DNA from 2 places in the Streptomyces sp. NPDC090994 genome. Region 2 is predicted to be linked to the other one. Evidence: predicted binding sites of a transcription regulator. Region 2 holds the regulator's gene; the other holds the start of a gene.

Region 1 (4,751 bases), on a different contig from region 2:
GAGCAGAAACGCGAGATCTGCGGCATGCAGGAGGTGATCCGCGAGCAGTACGGCAAGCGCCCCGCCGTCTTCCGCCCGCCCTTCGGCAACTACGACCAGGACACCCTGGTCGCCGCCAAGAGTTGCGGCATCACGCACGTCCCGCTGTGGAACGAGGAGGTCTTCGCCGACCACTGGGACTACCGCGAGTGGGACCGCGAGATCCACCCCGGCGACATCGTCCTCACCCACTTCCGCGGCACGAAGGACTGGGACGGCACCATGCGCGACATGGTCCGCCGGTTCCTGGACAAGGTCACCGCCGAGGGATACGCGGTGGCCCGCCTGGAGGACTACCTGTGAGGCGGCGGCGGGCGGCCACGGCGGGAGCCGCCCTGGCCGCCGCCCTGCTCACCGCCTGCGCCACGGCCGGCGCCCCCGCGGCGGGCCCGGGGACGGGCGGGGGCCCGGCGGGCGGGCTGCCGCCCGTCGTCGACCACGTCCCCACCCGCGACCGCGTCGTCTTCCTCACCTACGACGACGGCGCCGAACGCGACCCCGGCTTCCCCCCCCTCGTCCGCGACCGGCGGTTGCCGGTCACCCTGTTCCTCACCGACCAGGTCGCCGGACCGGCGTACGGCCACTTCGCGCGGCTGCGCGCGGTCGGCGCGAGCCTGCAGAACCACACCCTCGACCACCCCGCCCTGCGCGGCCTGCCCTACGCCGGCCAGCGCGCCGAGATCTGCGGCCAGCAGCGCAAGCTGAAGGCCCGCTTCGGCGTCCGCCCCCGGCTCTTCCGCCCGCCCTACGGCCGCTACGACACGGCGACCCTGCGGGCCGCCGCCGGCTGCGGCATCACGGCGGTCGTCCTGTGGCGGGCCGCCCCGGACGCGACCGGCGCCCTGACCTTCACCCACGGCGAGCCCCGCCTGCGCCCCGGCGACATCATCGCCGTCGACCCCGACCGGCCCAAGGGAACGTCCCTGACGGAGCGTACGGAGCGGGTACTGCGGCAGATCGAGAGGGCGGGGCTGAGGGTGGGACGCCTGGAGGACCACCTGTGACGTCCCGGCGACGCGCACCCCCGTGCCGGGGCGTCACGGAAACCGGCGTCCGCCGGCGAATCCCCGCCGACGCGCCGCGAGGATTGGCACTCCGCTTGACCGAGTGCTAATCGCGGTCATAGTCTCAGGTCTGGCACTCCCCCCAGGAGAGTGCCAACAACGCGACGGGCAGGTCCGGCACCCGCGACGACGGATCGACCTGGTCGCCACCTCAGACAGTTAACCCCGTGAGATCTCCGAAGGGGGAGGTCGGATCGTGACGACCGCCAGCTCCAAGGTTGCCATCAAGCCGCTCGAGGACCGCATCGTGGTCCAGCCGCTCGACGCCGAGCAGACCACGGCCTCGGGCCTGGTCATTCCGGACACTGCCAAGGAGAAGCCCCAGGAGGGCGTCGTCCTGGCCGTGGGCCCGGGCCGCTTCGAGGACGGCAACCGTCTTCCGCTCGACGTCTCCGTCGGTGACGTCGTGCTCTACAGCAAGTACGGCGGCACCGAGGTGAAGTACAACGGCGAGGAGTACCTCGTCCTCTCGGCCCGCGACGTCCTCGCGATCGTCGAGAAGTAATTCACCCGAAGCACATTGCTTTTCAGCTGCGCCCCTGGCCCCCGCCACCACCAAGAAGCCGGGCGCCCGGGGCGCAGCGTCGTTAACCCACATTCCGGAAGAGGGCTCACGCTCCCATGGCGAAGATCCTGAAGTTCGACGAGGACGCCCGTCGCGCCCTCGAGCGCGGCGTCAACAAGCTCGCTGACACGGTGAAGGTGACGATCGGTCCCAAGGGCCGCAATGTCGTCATCGACAAGAAGTTCGGCGCCCCCACCATCACCAACGACGGTGTCACGATCGCCCGTGAGGTCGAGATCGAGGACCCGTACGAGAACCTGGGCGCCCAGCTGGTGAAGGAGGTGGCGACCAAGACCAACGACATCGCGGGTGACGGTACGACCACCGCCACCGTGCTGGCCCAGGCGCTGGTCCGCGAGGGCCTGAAGAACGTCGCCGCCGGTGCCTCCCCGGCGCTGCTGAAGAAGGGCATCGACGCGGCCGTCAAGGCGGTCTCCGACGACCTGCTCGCCACCGCCCGCCCGATCGACGAGAAGTCCGACATCGCCGCCGTCGCCGCGCTGTCCGCGCAGGACAGCCAGGTCGGCGAGCTGATCGCCGAGGCGATGGACAAGGTCGGCAAGGACGGTGTCATCACCGTCGAGGAGTCCAACACCTTCGGTCTGGAGCTGGACTTCACCGAGGGCATGGCCTTCGACAAGGGCTACCTGTCGCCGTACTTCGTCACGGACCAGGAGCGCATGGAGGCCGTCCTGGAGGACGCCTACATCCTGATCAACCAGGGCAAGATCTCCTCCATCCAGGACCTGCTGCCGCTGCTGGAGAAGGTCATCCAGGCCAACTCCTCCAAGCCGCTGCTGATCATCGCCGAGGACGTCGAGGGCGAGGCGCTCTCCACCCTGGTCGTCAACAAGATCCGCGGCACCTTCAACGCGGTGGCCGTCAAGGCCCCCGGCTTCGGTGACCGCCGCAAGGCGATGCTCCAGGACATGGCGGTCCTCACCGGCGCCACGGTCATCTCCGAGGAGGTCGGCCTCAAGCTCGACCAGGTCGGCCTGGACGTGCTCGGCACCGCCCGCCGCATCACCGTCACCAAGGACGACACCACCATCGTCGACGGTGCCGGCGACAAGGCCGACGTCGAGGGCCGCGTCAACCAGATCAAGGCCGAGATCGAGGCCACGGACTCCGACTGGGACCGCGAGAAGCTCCAGGAGCGCCTCGCCAAGCTGGCCGGCGGCGTGTGCGTGATCAAGGTCGGCGCCGCCACCGAGGTGGAGCTGAAGGAGCGCAAGCACCGTCTGGAGGACGCCATCTCCGCGACCCGCGCCGCGGTCGAGGAGGGCATCGTCTCCGGTGGTGGCTCCGCCCTGGTCCACGCGTCCAAGGTCCTGGAGGGCAACCTCGACAAGACCGGCGACGAGGCCACCGGTGTCTCCGTGGTCGCCCGCGCCGTCGTCGAGCCGCTGCGCTGGATCGCGGAGAACGCCGGCCTGGAGGGCTACGTCATCGTCTCCAAGGTCAAGGAGCTGGAGAAGGGCAGCGGTTACAACGCCGCCACCGGTGAGTACGGCGACCTGGTCAAGGCCGGCGTCATCGACCCGGTGAAGGTCACCCGCTCCGCCCTGGAGAACGCCGCCTCCATCGCCTCCCTCCTCCTGACGACCGAGACCCTGGTCGTCGAGAAGAAGGAAGAGGAAGAGCCGGCCGCCGCGGGCCACAGCCACGGCCACAGCCACTGAGGCTGCGCGACCCTTCCGGTGCCCGGCACCCCCTCGTGGGGTGCCGGGCACCGGCGTCTCCGGGACCCGGGTATCAGCATCGATGTCAGTGCCCTGCGGCATGCTGTGAACAGGTGACCGAGGGAGGGGCGACGGTGCGTACACCGATCAGGGGCGAGGTGCGGGTCGAGTACGGCCAGACCTACGTGGAGAGCGATCCGAACTGCTTGATTCCGGAGCTGCGCGAGGCGTTCGCGGGCCAGCGCGAAGGACTGTGCGGGGCCGCCACGCCCGGTTTCCTCTGGCTGATCACCGGACTGCACACGGGCAGCGTCGGCTTCACGGTCGAGGTCCACGACGAGGAGCCCGCCCTGGACCCGGAGTGGGAGGAGGTGGTGGAGGCGTCCTTCCGTCCCGTGTCGGAGCGGACCCGCCTGTCGCAGTGGGCGGGCGAGGCCGCCTGGGACCTCGGCCTCGCCGTGACCGACCACCGGGTGCGCTACTGCGCCCGGGGATTCGACGAGGGCCGCCGGCGCGACACCCGGTCTCCCGAAGATCCACCGGCCGACACGTACCTCCTCCAGTTCTGGCCCGCCCCGCCCGCCCCGGACCGGGTGATCCGCCAGACCTCCCCGCACGCCGCCTACCATCACGACCACGCGCGCGAACTCCCGCCGCCCCCCACCCCGGAGGAACGCACCGAGGCCGAGCGCCGGGCCCGCGAGGCGAAGGCCCGCGCCGCCGAGCAGCGCCGCCTGCACCGCGAGCGCTGGGAATGGGGCGGCCGGCTGCCCAGCGCCACCCTGCGCGCCGTGGGCGGCAACGTCCGCGGCCTGCTGCGCTTCGACCCCGACCTGGTGCACACCCTGGACGCGGCCGGTCCCGAGGTCCAGCGCCGGGTGGCGGTACGGGCCGCGCACCGCGCCTGCGAGGCGGCGGGCCTGACGGACGTCCCGTGGATCGCGGGGGCGCTCACCGCCCTCACCGAGGGACGCCCCCTGCCGCCGCCGTTCGACGGCCCCGACGAGAGCCGGACCGCGATGTGGGACGCCCTGCGCACCGACCCCCGGGTCCCCGGCACCTCGGTCCTGGAGGCGAGGCCCCCGGAGCGCCCGCCGTACCAGCCACCGGAGCCCCACCCGGACCAGCCGATGCCGGCCCCCCGACGGGCGGACACCCCACGGCCCACCCGCCAGGGCCTCGGCCGGTACCTGGGCACGCCCACACCGACACGCTCGGCCAAGGAGCAGTTCCACGCGACCTACGCGGAGATCCGCCCAGCCGACGAACCCCGCCCACCCCACCGCATCTCCCAGCCCCACTACGCCCTCCCGGCCATACCCGCAGCCGCCGACCCCGACCCCCTGCGCGCGGCCCTGGACGCGGTCTGGCATGCGCTGGGCACCCACGGGGAGCACTACC
Region 2 (4,751 bases):
GCGAAGAGGGCCTCGCCGCGTCACGCCGGGCGCTGTCGGACGGGCTGCTCCAGGAGGGGCCGTACGGGGAGGGGCGCGCGGTGCTGACGCTGCGGGGGCGGCTGCTGGCGGACGGGGTGGTCAGGGACCTGGTGGACTGATCGCTCGGGTGGGTGAAGCGCTGCCGAGGGGCGGTGCGGTCCCTGATCCCGGTTCGCCGGTGTCGAACCGGACACCGGCGAGTCCGCCGTCCACGAGAACGTCAGGCCCCACCGCTCCCCGTGACGAAGTCGATCAGCTCCTCCACCCGCCCCAGCAGCTCCGGCTCCAGGTCCTTGTAGGACCGCACCCGCCCCAGGATGTGCTGCCAGGCGGCCCCCGTGTTCTCCGGCCACCCCAGCGCCCGGCACACCCCCGTCTTCCAGTCCTGCCCGCGCGGCACCCGCGGCCACGCCTCGATCCCCAGCGCGGCCGGTTTCACGGCCTCCCAGATGTCGATGTACGGATGACCGACCACCAGCGCGTGCTCACTGGTCACCGACTCCGCGATCCGCCACTCCTTCGAGCCCGGCACCAGATGGTCCACCAGGACCCCCAGCCGCGCGTCCGGACCCGGTGCGAAACCGTCGACGACCGACGGCAGGTCGTCGACGCCCTCCAGGTACTCGACCACCACGCCCTCGACGCGCAGGTCGTCGCCCCACACCTTCTCGACCAGCTCGGCGTCGTGCCGGCCCTCCACGTAGATGCGCCCGGCGCGGGCCACCCGGGCCCGCGCGCCGGGGACGGCGACCGAACCGGACGCCGTACGGGACGGACGTACCGGACCCGACGACGGCTTGACCAGCGTCACCACCCGGCCCTCCAGCAGGAACCCGCGCGGCTCCAGCGGGAACACCCGGTGCTTGCCGAAGCGGTCCTCCAGCGTCACCGTGCCCGCCTCGCAGCCGATCACCGCCCCGCAGAACCCGGTGCCGGGCTCCTCCACGACGAGCCCGGGATCGGCCGGGACCTCGGGCACCGGCTGCGGCTTCTTCCACGGGGGCGTGAGATCGGCGGAGTACTGGCGCATTCCGCTGACGATACGAGGAACGCCACGGACGTGATCAGAGCGACACGCCGAACCGCGCCGCCAGCGCGTCCCGCTGCGCCCGGACGAACGCCGCGTCCACCACCGCGCCGTGACCGGGCACGTACAGCGCGTCCTCGCCGCCCAGGCCGAGCAGCCGGTCCAGCGAGGCCGGCCACTGCCCGGGAAGGGCGTCGGGCCCCGCCTGCGGTTCCCCCGACTCCTCCACCAGGTCCCCGCAGAAGACGACCGCCGGGCTGCCCGGCACCACGACCGCCAGGTCGTGCGCCGTGTGCCCCGGGCCCACGGCGGCCAGCAGCACCCGCCGGCCGCCCCCCAGGTCGAGGGTCCGCTCGCCGCCCACCTCGTGCCGTACGGACACCAGCGCGTCCACCGCCTCCGCCGCGCGGCGCCGGTCCAGGCCGTTGGCCAGCGCGTCCGCCCGCAGCGCCGCCCGCCCCGCGCCGAGGACCGCGTCCACCCCCGCCGCGCCGTACACCTCCGCCCCCGCGAACGCCGCCGCCCCGAAGACGTGGTCGAAGTGGGCGTGGGTCAGCGCGAGATGCGTCACACGCCGGCCGGCCAGCCGCTGCGCCTCGGTGCGCAGCCGCGCGCCCTCGCCCAGGCTCGACCCCGCGTCGACCACCAGCGCCGCGTCCCCGCCGACCACGAGCCCCGCCGTGCAGTCCCACACCGGCAGCCGGCGCCGCCCCACCCCGGCCGCCACCCGCTCCCAGCCCAGCTCTTCCCAAGTCACCGTCATGGCGGCGACGCTAACGGTGCGAGCCCGCCGGGGACGGCAGCACGGGGCGGCCCTTGCCGGGGGTGTACCCCACGGCCGTACACTGGGCCGGGGAAGTCTGGCACTCGCACGCGGTGAGTGCCAGGGCGGAAGTGGTCGGACGTGACCGGGAGGTGTGCGCGATGCTCAGTGAACGAAGGCTGCAAGTGCTGCGCGCCATCGTCCAGGACTACGTCGGCACCGAGGAGCCCGTCGGCTCCAAGGCCCTCACCGAGCGGCACAGCCTCGGCGTCTCCCCGGCGACCGTGCGCAACGACATGGCGGCGCTGGAGGAGGAGGGGTTCATCGCCCAGCCGCACACCAGCGCCGGGCGCATCCCCACCGACAAGGGCTACCGGCTCTTCGTCGACAAGCTCGCCGGGGTCAAGCCGATGACGGCCCCGGAGCGGCGCGCGATCCAGAACTTCCTGGAGGGCGCCGTCGACCTCGACGACGTGGTGGCCCGCACGGTGCGGCTGCTGGCGCAGCTGACCCGGCAGGTCGCCGTGGTGCAGTACCCGTCGCTGACCCGCTCGACCGTGCGGCACGTGGAGCTGCTCTCGCTGGCGCCCGCGCGCCTGATGCTGGTGCTGATCACGGACACCGGGCGGGTCGAGCAGCGCATGGTCGACTGCCCGTCGCCGTTCGGCGAGACCTCGGTGGCGGACCTGCGGGCGCGGCTCAACAGCCGGGTCGCGGGGCGCCGGTTCACGGACGTGCCGACGCTGGTCGAGGACCTCCCCGACGCCTTCGAGGCGGAGGAGCGCGGTACGGTCGCCACAGTGCTCTCCACGCTGCTGGAGACGCTGGTCGAGGAGAACGAGGAGCGGCTGATGATCGGCGGCACCGCCAACCTCACCCGCTTCGGCCATGACTTCCCCCTCACGATCCGGCCGGTGCTGGAGGCGCTGGAGGAGCAGGTCGTGCTCCTCAAGCTGCTCGGCGAGGCGAAGGATCCGGGCGTGACCGTACGGATCGGTCATGAGAACGCCCATGAAGGACTCAACTCCACGTCCGTCGTGTCGGTGGGCTACGGTTCGGGCGGCGAGGCGGTTGCCAAGCTCGGCGTGGTCGGACCGACCCGCATGGACTACCCGGGAACGATGGGAGCGGTACGCGCAGTGGCACGGTACGTCGGACAGATCCTGGCGGAGTCATAAGTGGCCACGGACTACTACGCCGTACTCGGCGTGCGCCGCGACGCGTCCCAGGACGAGATCAAGAAGGCGTTCCGGAGGCTCGCCCGCGAGCTGCACCCGGACGTCAACCCCGATCCGAAGACCCAGGAGCGGTTCAAGGAGATCAACGCCGCCTACGAGGTGCTGTCGGACCCGCAGAAGAAGCAGGTCTACGACCTCGGCGGCGACCCCCTGTCGCAGAGCGGCGGCGCCGGCGCCGGCGGTTTCGGCGCGGGCGGCTTCGGGAACTTCTCGGACATCATGGACGCGTTCTTCGGCACGGCGTCGCAGCGGGGACCCCGTTCGCGCACCCGCCGCGGCCAGGACGCGATGATCCGAATCGAGGTGGAGCTGGACGAGGCCGCCTTCGGTACGACCAAGGACATCCAGGTCGACACGGCCGTCGTCTGCAACACCTGCAACGGCGAGGGCGCGGCCCCCGGCACCTCGGCGCAGACCTGTGACATGTGCCGCGGACGCGGTGAGGTCTCGCAGGTCACCCGGTCCTTCCTGGGCCAGGTCATGACCTCCCGGCCCTGCCCCCAGTGCCAGGGCTTCGGCACGGTCGTGCCGACGCCGTGCCCCGAGTGCGCGGGCGACGGCCGCATCCGCTCCCGCCGCACGCTGACGGTGAAGATCCCGGCCGGTGTCGACAACGGCACCCGGATCCAGCTCGCGGGCGAGGGCGAGGTCGGCCCCGGTGGCGGCCCGGCCGGCGACCTGTACGTCGAGATCCACGAGCTGCCGCACTCCCAGTTCCAGCGCCGGGGCGACGACCTGCACTGCACGGTCACCCTCCCGATGACGGCGGCGGCGCTCGGCACCAAGGTGCCGCTGGAGACGCTGGACGGCCTGGAGGAGGTCGACATCCGGCCCGGTACCCAGTCCGGCCAGTCGATCCCGCTGCACGGCCGGGGCGTCACGCATCTGCGCGGCGGCGGCCGGGGCGACCTCATCGTGCACGTCGAGGTCCAGACCCCGACCAAGCTCGACCCCGACCAGGAGCGCCTGCTGCGCGAACTGGCCAAGCTGCGTGGCGAGGAGCGGCCCCAGGGGCAGTTCCAGCCGGGTCAGCAGGGGCTGTTCTCCCGGCTGAAGGACGCCTTCAACGGGCGTTGAGCGGACGGGTCGTTCTCGCGGCCGGAGGAGGCGTTCGACGGGCGCCGGCGCAGGTCCGTACGGCGGTGCGCGGAGCCCGGCCGGGGGGCGGACGGCCGGATTCGGTCCTGCCCGGAGGACATGGCACGATGCGGTCATGTCCTCCGCGCTGACCGATCTCTTCCCGTACCCGATCGTGCAGGCTCCCATGGCGGGCGGCGTCTCCGTGCCCCGGCTGGCCGCCGCCGTCTGCGAGGCGGGCGGGCTCGGCTTCCTGGCCGCCGGGTACAAGACGCCCGACGGGATGTACCAGGAGATCAAGCAGCTGCGGAGCCTGACGGGCCGCCCGTTCGGCGTGAACCTCTTCCTGCCGCAGCCGGAGACGGCCGACCCCGCGGCCATCGGCGTCTACGCCCACCAGCTGGCCGGCGAGGCCGCCTGGTACGGGACGGAACTCGGCGACCCGGACAGCGGCCGGGACGACGGCTACGAGACCAAGCTCGCCGTGCTGCTCGACAACCCCGTGCCGGTGGTGTCGTTCCACTTCGGCGTCCCCGGCCGCGAGGTGATCGACGCACTGCACCGCGTCGGCACCTTCGCCGTGGTCACCGCCACCACCGCCGACGAGGCCCGGGCCGTCGAGGAG

Evidence for each region. Region 2 encodes HrcA, which represses chaperone genes, less so after heat shock. Its sites were predicted from a motif close to TTNGCACTCNGNNNNNCNGAGTGCNAA; they were not measured.
Region 1: groES (co-chaperone GroES) is a predicted target of HrcA. The motif match lies at 1,127-1,153, and genes of this name have one in related genera.

Annotation. Positions count from the first base shown of each region.
Region 1 is NZ_JBIVWS010000001.1:644,528-649,278, reverse strand. Features, by position in the region: gene ACIQR3_RS02970 (polysaccharide deacetylase family protein) at 1-342, shown strand, start outside; gene ACIQR3_RS02965 (polysaccharide deacetylase family protein) at 339-1,043, shown strand; gene groES (co-chaperone GroES) at 1,300-1,608, shown strand; gene groL (chaperonin GroEL) at 1,725-3,350, shown strand; gene ACIQR3_RS02950 (hypothetical protein) at 3,485-4,751, shown strand, end outside; gene ACIQR3_RS02945 (ATP-binding protein) at 4,747-4,751, opposite strand, start outside.
Region 2 is NZ_JBIVWS010000010.1:60,199-64,949, forward strand. Features, by position in the region: gene hemW (radical SAM family heme chaperone HemW) at 1-140, shown strand, start outside; gene ACIQR3_RS21475 (DUF3097 domain-containing protein) at 242-1,051, opposite strand; gene ACIQR3_RS21480 (MBL fold metallo-hydrolase) at 1,086-1,811, opposite strand; gene hrcA (heat-inducible transcriptional repressor HrcA) at 1,973-2,989, shown strand; gene dnaJ (molecular chaperone DnaJ) at 2,990-4,126, shown strand; gene ACIQR3_RS21495 (nitronate monooxygenase) at 4,263-4,751, shown strand, end outside.